Regions from separate parts of the Nonomuraea salmonea genome, predicted to be linked through region 4. Evidence: riboswitches for the same ligand, from Rfam matches in the RefSeq annotation. Region 4 holds a riboswitch; each other region holds the start of a gene.

Region 1 (3,682 bases), on a different contig from region 4:
CAACCCAGTCTGCGTGATCGTGCCCTGCCACCGGGTCCTGCGCGAGGACGGCGGGCTCGGCGACTACGCCGGCGGCGCCGCCGCCAAGCAGCACCTGCTCAACGTCGAGCAGCGCGCGACCGCTGGATGAGCCCGATGAGCAGCGTCACCAGCGCCGCCACCAAGGCGCCGCCGAGCGCGCCGTTCATCCACGACTGACGCACGAAGCCGAGCGCCTCGCGCACGCCCGTCCAGAGCGCGTCCCACTGCGGGAAGGTCGGCGTCGAGGTGGTCAGCCAGTACGCGGCGAAGCCCAGCGCCCAGGGCACCAGCATCGACCAGCGCGACGGTGCGTCCTCGGCGGTGTTCCAGCCCTCGCCGCGGCGCAGCACGAAGTAGTCGACCGCGAGCACCGCGAACATCGGCACGAACACGGCGCCGATCACGCCGAGGAACACGCCGTAGGAGTTGACGTCCGCGAAGAGCGCGATCACGACCGTCACCACGCCGATGGCGGTCGAGAGGATCCGGCGGTCCACCCGCGGCATCAGGTTCTGCAGCGACATGGTGGTGGAGTAGACGTTGGCGAAGGACTGGTCGGTCTCGCGCAGCACCAGGATGCCGAAGAACAGCGCGCCCAGCGGCACCGCCACGAACGGCGTGAACACCGACGTCGCGTCGGCCAGCACGCCGTCGGCGCCCGCCAGGGCCACCGCGTAGACGCCGAGCCCCAGGCAGGCCACCTGGGCCAGCGTGTAGCCGCCGACCACGCCGGTGAACGCGGCGCGTCCCGACCGCGAGTGGCGGGCGAAGTCGGCCGCCATCGGCACCCACGACACCGACAGCGCGATCACGTAGTCGACGGCGGCGGGGAAGGCCGTCCAGCTCCCGCCCTCGGGTGAGGGGGCCTCGCGCAGGAAGAACACCGCGAACCAGACCATCGCCACGATGACGCCGACGGTGACGTAGCGGCGCAGCAGCCGGATCGAGCCGAGCGGCCAGACGGTCAGCGCCGCCGTCAGGACGCCCGCGACGAGCACCCACACCTGGTACGGCACCGACGGGAAGATCGCGCCGGCCCCCTTGGCGATCACCCACAGCTCGAAGGCGCCCCAGCCGATCATCTGGATGATGTTCAGCAAGGTCGGGACGTAGGAGATCCTGGCCCCGAACAGCCCGCGCAGCAGCACCATGGCCGGCTTGCCGGTGCGCGTGCCCGGGATGGCCGACAGGCCCACCATGGCGGTGCCGATCAGGCTGCCCACCACGGTGGCGACCAGCGCCGCCGCGAGGGTGAGCGGCGCATTGCCCAGCGGGTCGAGCAGCAGCAGCGCTCCGGAGAAGCCGAGGAGGCTGACCCCGAGGTTGGCCCAGAGCGCGCCCTGATCGAGCACGCCCAGGGTCTTGGGCGCCTCGCCTTCGAGGGTCAGCGGAACTTCTTCGACGCCGTGCGACATCGCACACTCCCTACGCCGGCATTACCCGGACAGGTTCAGGCGGTCGGCAGCGGATGCATTGCTGCCCTCTCAGCCCGGCGACCCCGAGCTCCCGCGACGATCTGTAGTTTGCGCCCTTATCTTGCCTTAGAGAGGGTCAAATCGCCATAGTGGGCGACTTACGCCACAAAAGGCTCCTGGCCCGTCTCGCTGACCATCGGCTTCTGCGCGGCCTCCCACGACTGCATGCCGCCGCCGACGTTGACCGCCTCGCGTCCGAGCTGGTTGAGCCACGCGGCGACCTGCAGCGACCGGCCGCCCACCCGGCAGACGACATAGACCGTGCGGTCGCCGGGGACCTCCTCCACCCGGCCCTGGATCTGCGTCATGGGGATGTGGACGGCCTGCGGCGCGTGGCCCGCCAGCCATTCGTCCTGCTCGCGGACGTCGAGCAGGTAAGCGTCTGCGGGCACGGCACTGGCCTCGATCTCAGGAACGGTCATGACTCCATCATGGCGTGCCCGAAGCCGTGCACCGGACGCCCGCACCTACTTGAGCAGCTTGGACAGGCGGCGGTCGGCCAGCGGCTTGCCGCCGGTCTGGCAGGTCGGGCAGTACTGCAGCGAGGAGTCGGCGAACGAGACCTCCCTGATCGTGTCGCCGCACACGTCGCACGGCTGCCCCGCACGGTTGTGCACCCGCAGCCCCGACTTCTTCTCCGCCTTGAGATCCTTGGCCGCGAGCCCGTGCGCGCGCTCGACCGCGTCGCGCAGCGTGGTCACGATGGCCTCGTGCAGGTCGGCGAGCTGCGCGTCGGTCAACGTCGCGGCGATCTTGAAGGGCGACATCTTGGCGGCGTGCAGCACCTCGTCGGAGTAGGCGTTGCCGATGCCGGCGATCACCTTCTGGTCGCGCAGCAGGCCCTTGATCTGGGTGCGCTTGCCGCCCACGATGCGCTTGAGCGCCTCGACGGTGAACGATTCGGCCATCGGGTCGGGGCCGAGGGCGGCGATGCCGGGCACCTCGTCCGGATTTTTCGTGACATAGACGGCGAGGCGCTTCTGCGTCCCCGCCTCCGTCAGCTCGAACCCGGGCGCCAGCCCCTCGTCGTCGGGCGCCAGCCGCACGCGTACGGCCAGCGGCCCCTTCCCCGGCCGCACCGGCTTGGCCCCCGACAGGTCGTCGCGCCAGCGCAGCCACCCGGCGCGGGCCAGGTGGATGATCAGATGCAGCCCGTCGCAGTCGAGGTCGAGGAACTTGCCGTGCCTGCTCACACCGGTGACGGTCAGCCCGCCGAGCGAGGTGACGGGTGGGTCGAACGTCTTGAGCGCCTGGATGGCCACCACGTCGATCCCCGCGATCGCGCGGCCCACGGCCCGCTCACGCAGGAAGTGGGTGAGCGACTCGACTTCGGGAAGTTCGGGCATGCCCCCAGAGTACGGCCCGCACGGAACTGTCCCCAGAACGGGAGCCATCGGGTCGTTAGGGTCAAGTGCATGACCGTGACGATCGCAGAAGAGCTCCTCCTCCTGGCACTCAGCGAGGACAAGGGCAAGCTCCTCATCAACGCGGCCACGCTCGACCTGGCGCTCTCCGGCGGCATCCTGGCCGAGCTGGCGTTGGCCGGCCGCGTCACCAAGGACGGCAAGAAGCTGGCCGTCGCCACGCCCGACCCGGTCGGCGACCGGGAGCTGGACGCCGCGCTGGAACGCATCGCGAACGACAAGGCGCGCACCCCGGAGTGGTGGGTGCGCAAGCTGCAGACGGACGACCTGCGCGACCGCCTGCTCACCCGCCTGGCCAACACCGGCGTGCTGGCCAGAGAGCGCACCAAGGCGCTCGGCATCTTCACGGTCACCCGCTGGCCCGAGCTGGACTCCGCCGTCGAGGCCGACATCAGGGAGCGGATGACGGCCGTGCTCGCAGGCGCCACCCCCGACCCCCGCACGACCGCCCTGATCGCGCTGGCCAAGGCGGCCGGGCTCGACCGCAAGGCGTTCCCCGACGCCGGCAAGGCCCGCGTCAAGGAGCTCGCCAAGGGCGACTGGGTGGCGGACGCGGTGGCCCGCGCCATCGCCGACATGAACGCCGCCGTCGTGGTCACCACCGTGACGTGAGGCCCGTCAGCCGGCGTCCACGACGTCCTTGGGCACCGGCTTGTCCTCCTTCAGCGCGTTGAACAGCGCGAGCGCCTTCGTCCTGTCCCACTTCACCGCGTCACCGCTGGCCACGCGCTCGGTGCCGCCGAACGGCACCACCGTCGTCAC
Region 2 (3,682 bases), on a different contig from region 4:
CGCCTGGACCACCGCGTCGGCGAGCTTGAACGCCTACGCGGGCCAGACCGTCCGCATCCTCATCGACGCCGCCGACGCCTCAGGCGCCTCCCTCGTGGAGGCCGGCGTGGACGACGTCACCATCACCCGCTGACCGCGACCGGGGCGAGACTGCTCTCGCCCCGGCGAAGCGGGCTACGGGGCGGGCTACGGGGCGGTGCGTGGCGGTGCGTGGCGGGATGCCGCGCACGTCGAAGGCCAAGCGAGCCGTCGAGCGCCCTCCGCGCCGGTGAAGACTGCCGCCGGCCGGGATGCCGGCCGCGCCGCCAGCGGCGAGGGCGGCCCGGCGCCGCGGGCGGCTAATCGACGCGGCGGGCGCGGGCGCGGCGCTTGCCCTCGTGCATCGCCTGCACACGCGCCACCGGGATCGTGTGCCCCTCCTCGACGAGGTCGGCGGGCAGCGCCTGCGGCGCCGGCATGTACTCGGCCCACGGGTCGCCCTCACCCAGCCGCTCGACAGCGGTGCGGATGGTGAACTCGCCAGGCCGGACGCCGTCGAGCTCGTCCCACGCCACGGGGAACGAGACGGGCACGCCGGGCCGGATCCGCGGGCTGTAGGCGGCCGCCACCGTCGCGCCGCCCGCCCGCGTGGAGTCGAGGAACACCTTGCCCTCGCGGTCCTCCCTGATGAACGCGGTGGTGGCCAGCGAAGGGTCCAGCCGCTCGGCGCGGGCGGCCAGCGCCCGGGTGGCGGCGGCCAGGTCGTCCATCGCGGTGCCCGGCACCACGGGCACGAACACGTGCAACCCCTTGGCCCCGCTGGTCTTGACGGCCCCGGCCAGCCCGCAGTCGGCGAGCGCCTGCCTGACGAGGTGCGCGCCCCGGACGGCCGGCGCGAAGGAGTCATGCTCGGGCGGGTCGAGGTCGAGCACCATGTGCGTGGGGTGCTCACCGGCGTAGAGCGCCGGGTGGTATTCGACGGCCCGCTGGTTGGCGAACCAGAGCAGCGTCCTGCGGTCGTCGCACAGCGCGTACGTGACCTGCCGCCGCGAGGAGTCCGCCCACACGGTCACCGACCGCACCCAGTCGGGAGCGTATTTGGGCAGGTTCTTCTGCATGAACGGCTCCTGCCCTGGGCGTACCCGGATGACCGAGAGCGGCCGGTCGCGCAGCACGGGCACCATCCGGCCCGCGACCGCGTCGAGGTAGTCGACCAGGTCCCGCTTCGTGGCGTCGGCGCCGTCGAAGAGGGGCTGGTCGAGGTTGGTCAGGGAGACCCCGTCGCGCGTCTCGTCAGCGGCCACCCGCCCTACGATGCCCACACTCGAACGTGTGGTCAACAACCCGGCCTGTTAGAGTGAGCCGTTGACGCGGGGTGCCCGGAAAGCCGGGCTGAGATCACACCCGTCGAACCTGATCTAGTTCGCACTAGCGAAGGGACGTCATGGCAGCGAACGCCGTACCCAAGGTCCTGACCATCGCGGGCACCGACCCGAGTGGCGGGGCCGGCATCCAGGGCGACCTCAAGACCTTCTCCGCGCTCGGCGCGTACGGCATGACGGTCGTCACCGCGCTCGTGGCGCAGACCACGACGGGCGTGACCGGCATCCACGAGGTGCCGGCCGCGTTCGTGGCCCAGCAGCTCGACACCCTGCTCACCGACGTGCCCGCCGACGCCGTGAAGATCGGCATGCTGGGCGACGCCGACCTGATCAAGGCGGTGGCGGCGGCGCTCGACACGTACCGGCCGCCTCATGTCGTGCTCGACCCCGTCATGGTCGCCAAGAGCGGCGACCGGCTGCTGCCCGCCGACGCGGTGAGCGAGCTGCGCCGCACGCTGCTGCCGCGCGCCGACCTCATCACCCCCAATCTGCCCGAGGCGGCCGACCTGCTCGGCGAGCCGCAGGCGAGCGGGCTGCCCGAGATGCACGCGCAGGCGGCCAGGCTGCGCGCGCTCGGCGCCCGGCAGGTGCTGCTCAAGGGCGGCCACCTCGACGGCGACACCTGCGTCGATGTGCTGGCCACCCCCGAGGGCACGATCGAGCTGGCCGCGCCGCGGGTGCCGACGCGCAACACCCATGGCACGGGCTGCACGCTGTCCTCGGCGATCGCGGCGCTGCGGCCCCGCCACGACGACTGGCCGAGTGCGGTGCGCGCCGCGAAGGACTACCTGACGCAGGCGTTGCGCGCCGCCGACTCGCTGGGGGTCGGCCACGGCCACGGCCCCGTCCACCACTTCCACAACGCCTGGTAACCCCGCCCCCTTCTTCGCGAAAGAGACGCGATGTTCTGCGATGACATCTGGCAGCGCACGTCCGAGCTGATGCGCGCCATCCACGAGCACCCCTTCGTGACGGCACTCGGCGACGGCTCGCTCGACCGTGAGACGTTCGCCTTCTACATGGTGCAGGACGCCCGCTACCTCGAGGCGTTCTCGAAGGCGCTGGCGGCCGCCTCCGTCCGCGCCGACGACTCCGACGAGGCGGCGTTCTGGGCCATGAGCGCGCACACCGCGCTGGTCGCCGAGCGCGAGCTGCACTCCGGCTACATCGAGGAGCTGGGCGCGGCCGTCAAGGGCATCGTGACCTCGCCGACGTGCCTGGCGTACTCGTCGTTCCTGCAGGCCACGGCCCTGTCGGCACCCTACCCGGTGATCGCGGCGGCGGTGCTGCCGTGCTTCTGGATCTACCAGGACGTCGGCACCGCGCTGCTCGCCAAGGCCGGCGACGACCCCGCGCACCCGTACGCGAAGTGGATCTCCACCTACTCCGACCCCGGGTTCGCCGCCTCCGTCGAGCGGGCCAAGGCCATCACCGACCGGCTCGCCGCCGCCTCCCTCCCTGACACCCGTGAGGCGATGGCGCAGGCGTACGGGCGGGCGGCGGCGTACGAGTGGATGTTCTGGGACAGCGCGTGGCGGCGCGAGGGCTGGCCCACGGCCGCCTGGCTCGCCCCCTGACCGTCACGGCGACTTCGCCATCAGCTCCTTCTCCTCGCGGGTGGCGATGAGCCCCGACGGCGCCACGATCGTGGACTCCTGGAACGGCGCCTCCGTGTCGGGCAGCGGCTCGCGCAGCCGGATCGCCTTGATCCAGATGCGGGCGGCGTCGATGAGGACCACGATGATCAGCACGGCGAAGAGCGCGGCCAGCACGCCGTCCACGGTCGAGTTGATGACGATCTGCCGCATCGCGTCCTCCGTCCTGGCGGGCGCGAGCAGCTCGCCCTGGTCGAGCGCGGCCTGGTAGCGGTCGCGCTGGGCGAAGAAGCCGAGCTTCGGGTCGGCGGAGAACACCTTCTGCCAGCTCGCGGTGAGCGTGACGGCGACGTCCCAGGCCAGCGGGACGCCCGTCACCCACGCCCACTTGAGCCGGCCGCTCTTGATCAGCAGCGTGGTGGCCACGGTGAGCGCGACGGCGGCGAGCAGCTGGTTCGCGATGCCGAACAGCGGGAAGAGCTGGTTGATGCCGCCGAGCGGGTCGTTGACGCCCTGGTAGAGGAAGTAGCCCCAGGCCGCCACCACGACGGCGCTGGTCGCGACGAGCCCGGGCCACCAGCTCACCCGGGAGATCGGCTTCCACAGGTTGCCGATCGTGTCCTGGAGCATGAACCGGCCCACCCGCGTGCCCGCGTCCACGGTGGTGAGGATGAACAGCGCCTCGAACATGATCGCGAAGTGGTACCAGAAAGCCTGGAGCCCCGC
Region 3 (3,682 bases), on a different contig from region 4:
GTGAAGAGCCAGCGCAGCGCCTCGACGTCGTCGTAGCCGGCGTCCTGGAGCACGGTGAGCGTGCCTGGCAGGCCCTTCATCACGTCCTTTCCGTCGAGGAACACCGCGGGCACCTGTGGCCCGCCGCTGCCACGGCGCACGCCGAGCAGCTTGTGGTCCTTCAGGAGTTGCTTGGCCCGCCCGATCGAGAGATCGAGGCGTGAGGCCACTTCGGGGAGGGTGAGCCACTCGTCGACGAGCTGGTCGGTCTCCCGGTCGATCTGTGCAACAGAAAGCGTCACGAAACCACAACTACCACATGCCGTCCTTGCTCAAACAACACAATCTCGTAGGGCCACTTGTGGATCTACCAGGCGTTCCGTGTCCAGCCGGTGACCCGCCTCGATGATGCGCCGGCCCTGCACGAGATCGCGCGGCCGGTCCACGGCCAGCACCGCGGCAAGCCTATCGTCCGCCGTGAGCCAGACGGCCGCCCACTTGCCCTCGGGCTCGCCCCGGTGCACGATCCGCTCGCCCGACGCGTGGTGGCCGGCGTATTGGAGCATGTGGCCGAACTGCTCCGACCAGAAGTACGGCACCGGGTCGTAGACCGCCTCCTCCCCCATCAGCGTCGCGGCGGCGACCTCGGGGGCGTTGATCGCGGTGTCCCAGTGCTCGACCCTGAGGCGGGCGCCCCAGCGGCGCGACCACCAGGCGGCGCAGTCGCCCACCGCGACCACGCCGGGCAGCGAGGTGCGCAGGTGCTCGTCGGTGACGACGCCGTTGTGCAGGTCGATGTCGGCGTCGGCCAGCCACTCGACGGCCGGGCGCACGCCGATGCCGGTGACGACGACGTGGGACTCGACGAACTCGCCGCCCACCAGGCGGACGCCGCCCTCGTCGACCGACTCGACCATGGTGCCGAGGCGCAGGTCGATGCCGTCGTACCAGGGGATCGTGCGGGCGCCGAGCTCCGTGCCAATCGCGCTGGCGAGCGGGGCCTGGGCGGCCTCGATGACCGTCACCGCGCAGCCCGCGCGGCGGGCCGCCGTCGCCACCTCGGCGCCGATCCAGCCCGCGCCGATGACCGTGACCCGCGCGCCCGGGACGAGCATCACGCGCAGCTCGTGGGCGTCGTCGAGGGTGCGCAGGACGTGCTGAGGGCCGTCGCCCGGCAGCCTGATCGGGTCGGCGCCGGTCGCGATGACCAGGCCGTCGTAGTCGAGCTCGCCCTCGGTGGTCTCCACGACGCCCGCGCGCAGCGACTTCGCCGCGACCCCTGGACGGAAGTCGACCTGGAGCCGCTCGAGGTCGGTGTCGATGAAGCTGGTGTCGGCGTCGCCCTTGAGCACCGCCTTCGACAGCGGCGGGCGGTCGTAGGGGCGATGGCGCTCCTGGCCCAGCAGCGTCAGGCGACCGGCATAGCCGCGCCCGCGCAGGGCCTCCACCGTGCGCACTCCCGACAGTCCCGCTCCCACCACCACGACATGCTCCACGGTCATGACCATAACGGGGGCGGTGCGTGGACCCGGCACCGAGGCCGTAGGCTGTGGACGGAAGGACGCGCGGGAGTCCGGCCGTGACCGGGCTGAGAGGAAGGCTGCAGCGGGCCTTCGACCGCAAGACACCTGATCCGGATCATGCCGGCGAAGGGAGCGGATCATGGATGTGATCGTGGGCGGCGGGGTCGTCGGGCTGTCCGTGGCCTGGCGGCTGGCGCGCGAGGGGCGGCCGGTCACCGTCGTCGACCCGGCACCCGCCTCCGGGGCCTCCCACGCGGCCGCCGGGATGCTGGCGCCGGTCAGCGAGGTCACCTACACCGAGGCGCCGCTGCTGCGGCTGGGCGTCGCGGCCCTGCGCCGCTGGCCCGCCTTCGCCAGCGCCCTGGCCGAGGACGCCGCCCTTCCACCCGCTGGGCCCGAAGAGGTGGGCGGGCTGGATCTGCGGGCCGAGGGGACGCTGGACGTGGCGTTCGGGGCCGATGACATGGCGGCGCTCGATGAGCTGGCCGCGTTCATGGAGAAGCTGGACCTGCCGGTCGAGCGGCTGACCGGGCGCGAGTGCCGGCGGCTTGAGCCGATGCTGGCCCCGTCGGTGCGCGGCGGGCTGCTGGCGCCGGGCGACGCGTGGGTGAACCCGCGCCGGGTGACGGCGGCGCTGCTGGCCGCCCTGGAGCGGCGCGGCGTCAATGTCGTGCGGGCCCGCGTGAGCGAGCTGGTCCGCACGGACGGCGCCGTCACCGGTGTCCGCCTCGCCGAGCCGCCCGCCGTACCCGATGAAGGCCGCGGTTCCGCACCCCTCGCCGCCACGGGCGGACGAGCCGGAGGTGAGGTGCTGGCGGCCGGGCGGGTGGTGCTGGCGGCCGGGGCGTGGAGCGGTGAGCTGGCGGAGGTGCCGGTGCGGCCGGTCAAGGGCCAGATCATGCGCCTGCGCTCGCCGCAGCCGCTGCTCACCCGCTGCGTACGCGGCACCGTCCACGGCTCGCCGGTCTACCTCGTCCCCCGGGGCGACGGCGAGCTGGTGGTCGGCGCCACCCAGGAGGAGCTGGGCTACGACACGAGGGTGACCGCGGGCGGCCTGTACGAGCTGCTGCGCGACGCCAGGGAGCTGGTGCCCGGCGTCACCGAGCTGGAGGTCGCCGACGTGGTGGCGGGGCTGCGTCCCGGCACGCCCGACAACCTGCCGGTGATCGGTCCCGGCAGGACGCCGGGGCTGACGTACGCGACGGGACACCACCGGGGCGGGGTGCTGATGGCCCCGCTGACGGCGGCCATCCTGATGGGCGAGGAGAGCGAGCTGGCGGCCCTGTGCTCGCCGGGGAGGTTTCAGGAAATTTCATGATTATTACCATCAACGGGTCCGCGCACGAGCTGGCCGACGGCACCACCGTGGCGCAGGCCGTGCGTACGCTGACGACGGCCACCACCGGAGTGGCCGTGGCCGTGAACGACGAGGTGGTCACCCGCGGCGCCTGGGAGACGACGGCGCTCAGCGACCGTGACCGCGTGGAGGTGCTGACGGCGGTGCAAGGTGGATGAGCTGATCATCGCCGGCGAGAAGTTCTCCTCCCGGCTCATCATGGGCACCGGCGGCGCCCCTTCGCTGGAGGTGCTGGACCAGGCGCTGGCGGCGTCCGGCACCGAGCTGACCACGGTGGCGATGCGGCGGCTCGACCCCGCGGCCCGGGGTTCGGTGCTCGACGTGCTGCGTGCGCGCGGCATCAAGGTGCTGCCCAACACGGCGGGCTGCTTCACCGCGGGCGACGCCGTGCTGACGGCCCGGCTGGCCAGGGAGGCCCTGGGCACGAACTGGGTCAAGCTCGAAGTGATCGCCGACGAGCGCACGCTGCTGCCCGACCCGATCGAGACGTTCGACGCGGCGGAGCGGCTGGTGGCCGACGGGTTCGTGGTGCTGCCGTACATCGGGGACGACCCGGCGCTGGCCCGGCGGCTGGAGCAGGCCGGGTGCGCGGCCGTGATGCCGCTCGGCGCGCCGATCGGCTCGGGGCTCGGCATCCGCAACCCGCACAACATCGAGCTGATCGTGGAGGCCGCGTCCGTCCCGGTGATCCTCGACGCGGGCATCGGTACGGCGAGTGACGCCGCGCTGGCGATGGAGCTGGGCTGCGACGCCGTGCTGCTGGCCACGGCCGTGACGCGGGCGCAGCGGCCCGACCTGATGGCGGCGGCCATGAAGGGCGCGG
Region 4 (3,682 bases):
GCGCCTCGACCAGGGCCGGGTACCACTTGTCGGACATCTTCTGGTCACCGGCCGCGTTCGGGTGCACGCCGTCGTAGGTGTCGGTGGCGGTGTTGAAGCCCGTCCACTGGTCGACCACGGTGATCGGCGACTGGCCGGTGGAGGTCGCGGCGGCCCAGGCGGGGATGGCGTCGTTGAGGGCCACGGTGCGCCGGCCGCAGTCGGGGCAGGTGGCCGGGTTCATCGGGATGATCTCAGCGACCAGGATCCGCATGTTCGGGTTGCTCGCCCGCATCTGGTTCACCAGCGTGGTGAACGCGCCGAGGATCGTCGCGGGCGCGATGTTGCTCCACACGTCGTTGGTGCCCAGGTGCATGAGCACGACGTCGGGCCGGGTGGCCGCGAGCCAGCCGGGCAGCATGTTCTGGTTCGCGATGTTGGTGGCGAGATAGCCGCCGTGGCCTTCGTTGTCGCCGTCGTGCGCCACCCCGCAGCCCTGCGGCGGCAGCGTGCCGACGAAGTCGATGTTCGTGTGGCCGGTGCTCTGCAGCCGGTTCCACAGCATCGCCCGCCAGCAGCCGGGGGAGCCGGTGATCGAGTCGCCGAGCGGCATGATGCGTACGGCCGCCGCCTCGGCCGGCGTCGTCGCGAACAGCACGGCCGCGATCACGGTCACCATCCCCGCCAGCACGGCGCCGATTGCGCGCATCGTCCGATCTCCCGTCGTCAGCCTGCGCAGATCGTAAGGAGCGGCAGGCGGAACGGGGAAGCTGAAGGTCAGGACCGCGGGCATGAGCTGCGGGGACGCATGTAACTTTCAGGCGGCGGCGCGTACCACCGCCAGCGGGCAGGGCGCATGGTGCAGCATGGCCTGGCTGATGGATCCGATGAGCATGCCGGCGAGCTGTCCGCGCCCGCGCGAGCCCACCACCAGCAGCTCGGCCCCGGCCGCCGCCTCCTTCAGCACGTCCACAGGATGTCCGTGCACGATCTCGGCGACGGCCTCGACGCGGGGATGCCGGGCGCGGTACGGCGACAGCGCCTCGTGCAGCGCCCGCAGGTGGCCCTGCTCGCTCTCGGGGTCGGCCGGCCCGAAGCCGCCCGGCTGGGGCCAGGCCCACGCCTGGACCACCCGCAGCCGCGCCCCGCGCAGCTCGGCCTCGGCGAAGGCGAACTCCAGGGCCTGCTCGGCGCACTCGGACAGGTCGGTGCCCGCCACCACCTCGCCGGGCGTGGCGGGGCGGTCGCGGACGAGGACGACGTTCGTCTCGGCGTGCGCGACGACCCCGTACGCGACCGAGCCGACCAGCAGCCCGCGCACGCCGCCGATGCCGCTGCTGCCGACGACCAGCAGCTCGGCGTCGGCGGCGGCCTTGAGCAGGGCCGCGCGGGGATCGCCGGGGAGCAGGACGGTCTCCACACGCACCTGGGGCCGCTCGCGCAGCGCGCGGTCCTTGGCGGAGGTGAGCACGGTGCGCGCTTCCTCGCGCATCCACCGCGCCACCTCGGCGTAACGGACGGGCTGGTCCTCCTCGCACACCCACTTGGGCACGACGTGCGCGACGGTCAGCGGAACCTGGCGCAGCACGGCCTCGGTGGCGGCCCAGCCGGCCGCCTCCAGGCCGGCACGGGAGCCGTCCACACCTACGATGATCAACTCGGCTCCTCAGGACGCGGTGTAGCACTCCACCTCGGCGCGGCGGAACGACAGTCCCACGGCCTCGGAGTCGCGGACGCACGCGCGCTCCGCCTTGCTGAGCTTGAGCGTGCCGCAGACGGTCACGCCGGAGTAGGTACGGCAGTCGAGCGACGGATCGGTACGGCCGACGCGATAGAGCTCTCTGACGTTCTTGCGGCACTTGGCCTTACCGGTATCGGAGTAGCGGCACTGGGCCAGCAGGGTGTCGAACTGCTCCTGGCTGACCTCGTGCTGTTGCATGCCGTCCCCGGCGGCGGCGGTGGCGCCGGATGCGGCCATCACGACGAGTAGTCCTGCGACAGCGGCGATTCTCATCATGTTTCCCCTGATGGGGTCCGTACCGCTGAGAAGCCCCGCCAAACCTTTTCGCCCTGGTTTGGGATCCAGCCCCGCGTGGGTACGATCACCGCCGTCCAACGCGGGAGCCCGGTGGAGACCGGGCTGAGAGGACGGCTGCCAGCCGCCGACCGCCAGAACCTGCTCCGGGTAATGCCGGCGAAGGGAGTTTGCGCGATGACTGACGCGCGCTTTTCCAAGATCTACAGCGGCGAGCTGCGGGTGCCGATGCGGCAGGTGAACCTGTCGAACGGCACGGCGGTGACGCTGTACGACACCTCGGGCCCGTACACCGACCCCTCCTACGAGCCCGACCTGCGGCGGGGCCTGCCGCGCCGCCGGGCCGAGTGGATCGAGGAGCGGCGGGCCGCCGGGCACCCGGTCACCCAGGTCGGCTGCGCGCGGCGCGGGCTGGTGACCAAGGAGATGGAGTTCGTCGCGGTCCGCGAGGGCGTCTCGCCGGAGTTCGTACGGGACGAGGTCGCGGCCGGCCGGGCCATCATCCCCGCGAACGTCAACCACCCCGAGACCGAGCCCATGATCATCGGCCGCAACTTCCTCGTGAAGATCAACGCCAACATCGGCAACTCCGCGGTCACCTCCTCCATCGAGGAGGAGGTCGAGAAGATGACCTGGGCCACCCGCTGGGGCGCCGACACGATCATGGACCTGTCCACCGGCGACGACATCCACGAGACCCGCGAGTGGATCCTGCGCAACTCCCCGGTCCCGGTCGGCACCGTGCCGATCTACCAGGCGCTGGAGAAGGTCAAGGGCCGGCCGGATGAGCTGTCGTGGGAGGTCTTCCGCGACACCCTGATCGAGCAGTGCGAGCAGGGCGTGGACTACGTGACCGTGCACGCGGGCGTGCGGCTCGCGCACGTGCCGCTCACCGTGCGCCGCAAGACCGGCATCGTCTCGCGCGGCGGCTCGATCATGGCCGCCTGGTGCCTCGCGCACCACCGCGAGAGCTTCCTGTACGAGAACTTCGCCGAGATGTGCGAGATCCTGGCCCGCTACGACGTGTCGTTCTCGCTCGGCGACGGCCTGCGGCCCGGTTCGATCGCCGACGCCAACGACGAGGCCCAGTTCGCCGAGCTGCGCACGCTGGGCGAGCTGACCGTGATCGCGCGCGAGCACGACGTGCAGGTCATGATCGAGGGCCCTGGACACGTGCCCATGCACAAGATCAAGGAGAACGTCGACCTGCAGCGCGAGCTGTGCGACGACGCCCCCTTCTACACCCTCGGCCCGCTCGTCACCGACGTCGCGCCCGGCTACGACCACATCACCTCGGGCATCGGGGCCGCCATGATCGGCTGGTTCGGCACCGCCATGCTCTGCTACGTCACCCCCAAGGAGCACCTCGGCCTGCCGGACAAGGACGACGTGAAGACCGGCGTGATCACGTACAAGATCGCCGCGCACGCCGCCGACCTGGCCAAGGGGCACCCGAAGGCGCAGGAGTGGGACGACGCGCTGTCCGACGCGCGCTTCGAGTTCCGCTGGGAGGACCAGTTCGACCTCTCGCTCGACCCCGACACGGCCCGCGCCTTCCACGACGAGACGCTGCCCGCCGCGCCCGCCAAGACCGCGCACTTCTGCTCGATGTGCGGCCCCAAGTTCTGCTCGATGCGGATCAGCCACGACATCAGGCGGGCCGGTTTC

What was found. Region 4 has a riboswitch for thiamine pyrophosphate ahead of thiC (phosphomethylpyrimidine synthase ThiC). Riboswitches for the same ligand answer to the same signal wherever they lie in the genome.
Region 1: another riboswitch for thiamine pyrophosphate. It lies ahead of ACFFR3_RS36240 (purine-cytosine permease family protein); the one in region 4 lies ahead of thiC (phosphomethylpyrimidine synthase ThiC).
Region 2: another riboswitch for thiamine pyrophosphate. It lies ahead of thiD (bifunctional hydroxymethylpyrimidine kinase/phosphomethylpyrimidine kinase); the one in region 4 lies ahead of thiC (phosphomethylpyrimidine synthase ThiC).
Region 3: another riboswitch for thiamine pyrophosphate. It lies ahead of ACFFR3_RS15045 (FAD-dependent oxidoreductase); the one in region 4 lies ahead of thiC (phosphomethylpyrimidine synthase ThiC).

Annotation. Positions count from the first base shown of each region.
Region 1 covers NZ_JBHMCF010000040.1:256,591-260,272, forward strand. Annotated here, with positions in the region: gene ACFFR3_RS36235 (methylated-DNA--[protein]-cysteine S-methyltransferase) at 1-130, shown strand, start outside; gene ACFFR3_RS36240 (purine-cytosine permease family protein) at 99-1,436, opposite strand; TPP riboswitch at 1,427-1,541, opposite strand; gene ACFFR3_RS36245 (rhodanese-like domain-containing protein) at 1,595-1,918, opposite strand; gene ACFFR3_RS36250 (Fpg/Nei family DNA glycosylase) at 1,964-2,842, opposite strand; gene ACFFR3_RS36255 (GOLPH3/VPS74 family protein) at 2,912-3,532, shown strand; gene ACFFR3_RS36260 (LCP family protein) at 3,539-3,682, opposite strand, start outside.
Region 2 covers NZ_JBHMCF010000025.1:160,923-164,604, forward strand. Annotated here, with positions in the region: gene ACFFR3_RS23470 (M28 family peptidase) at 1-133, shown strand, start outside; gene ACFFR3_RS23475 (DNA polymerase domain-containing protein) at 339-1,283, opposite strand; TPP riboswitch at 1,341-1,436, shown strand; gene thiD (bifunctional hydroxymethylpyrimidine kinase/phosphomethylpyrimidine kinase) at 1,424-2,233, shown strand; gene ACFFR3_RS23485 (TenA family protein) at 2,264-2,938, shown strand; gene ACFFR3_RS23490 (carbon starvation CstA family protein) at 2,942-3,682, opposite strand, start outside.
Region 3 covers NZ_JBHMCF010000011.1:1,011,629-1,015,310, forward strand. Annotated here, with positions in the region: gene ACFFR3_RS15035 (Rv2175c family DNA-binding protein) at 1-281, opposite strand, end outside; gene ACFFR3_RS15040 (NAD(P)/FAD-dependent oxidoreductase) at 312-1,481, opposite strand; TPP riboswitch at 1,535-1,651, shown strand; gene ACFFR3_RS15045 (FAD-dependent oxidoreductase) at 1,642-2,820, shown strand; gene thiS (sulfur carrier protein ThiS) at 2,817-3,017, shown strand; gene ACFFR3_RS15055 (thiazole synthase) at 3,010-3,682, shown strand, end outside.
Region 4 covers NZ_JBHMCF010000003.1:425,089-428,770, reverse strand. Annotated here, with positions in the region: gene ACFFR3_RS03220 (cellulose binding domain-containing protein) at 1-688, opposite strand, end outside; gene ACFFR3_RS03215 (universal stress protein) at 797-1,636, opposite strand; gene ACFFR3_RS03210 (hypothetical protein) at 1,646-1,996, opposite strand; TPP riboswitch at 2,087-2,199, shown strand; gene thiC (phosphomethylpyrimidine synthase ThiC) at 2,192-3,682, shown strand, end outside.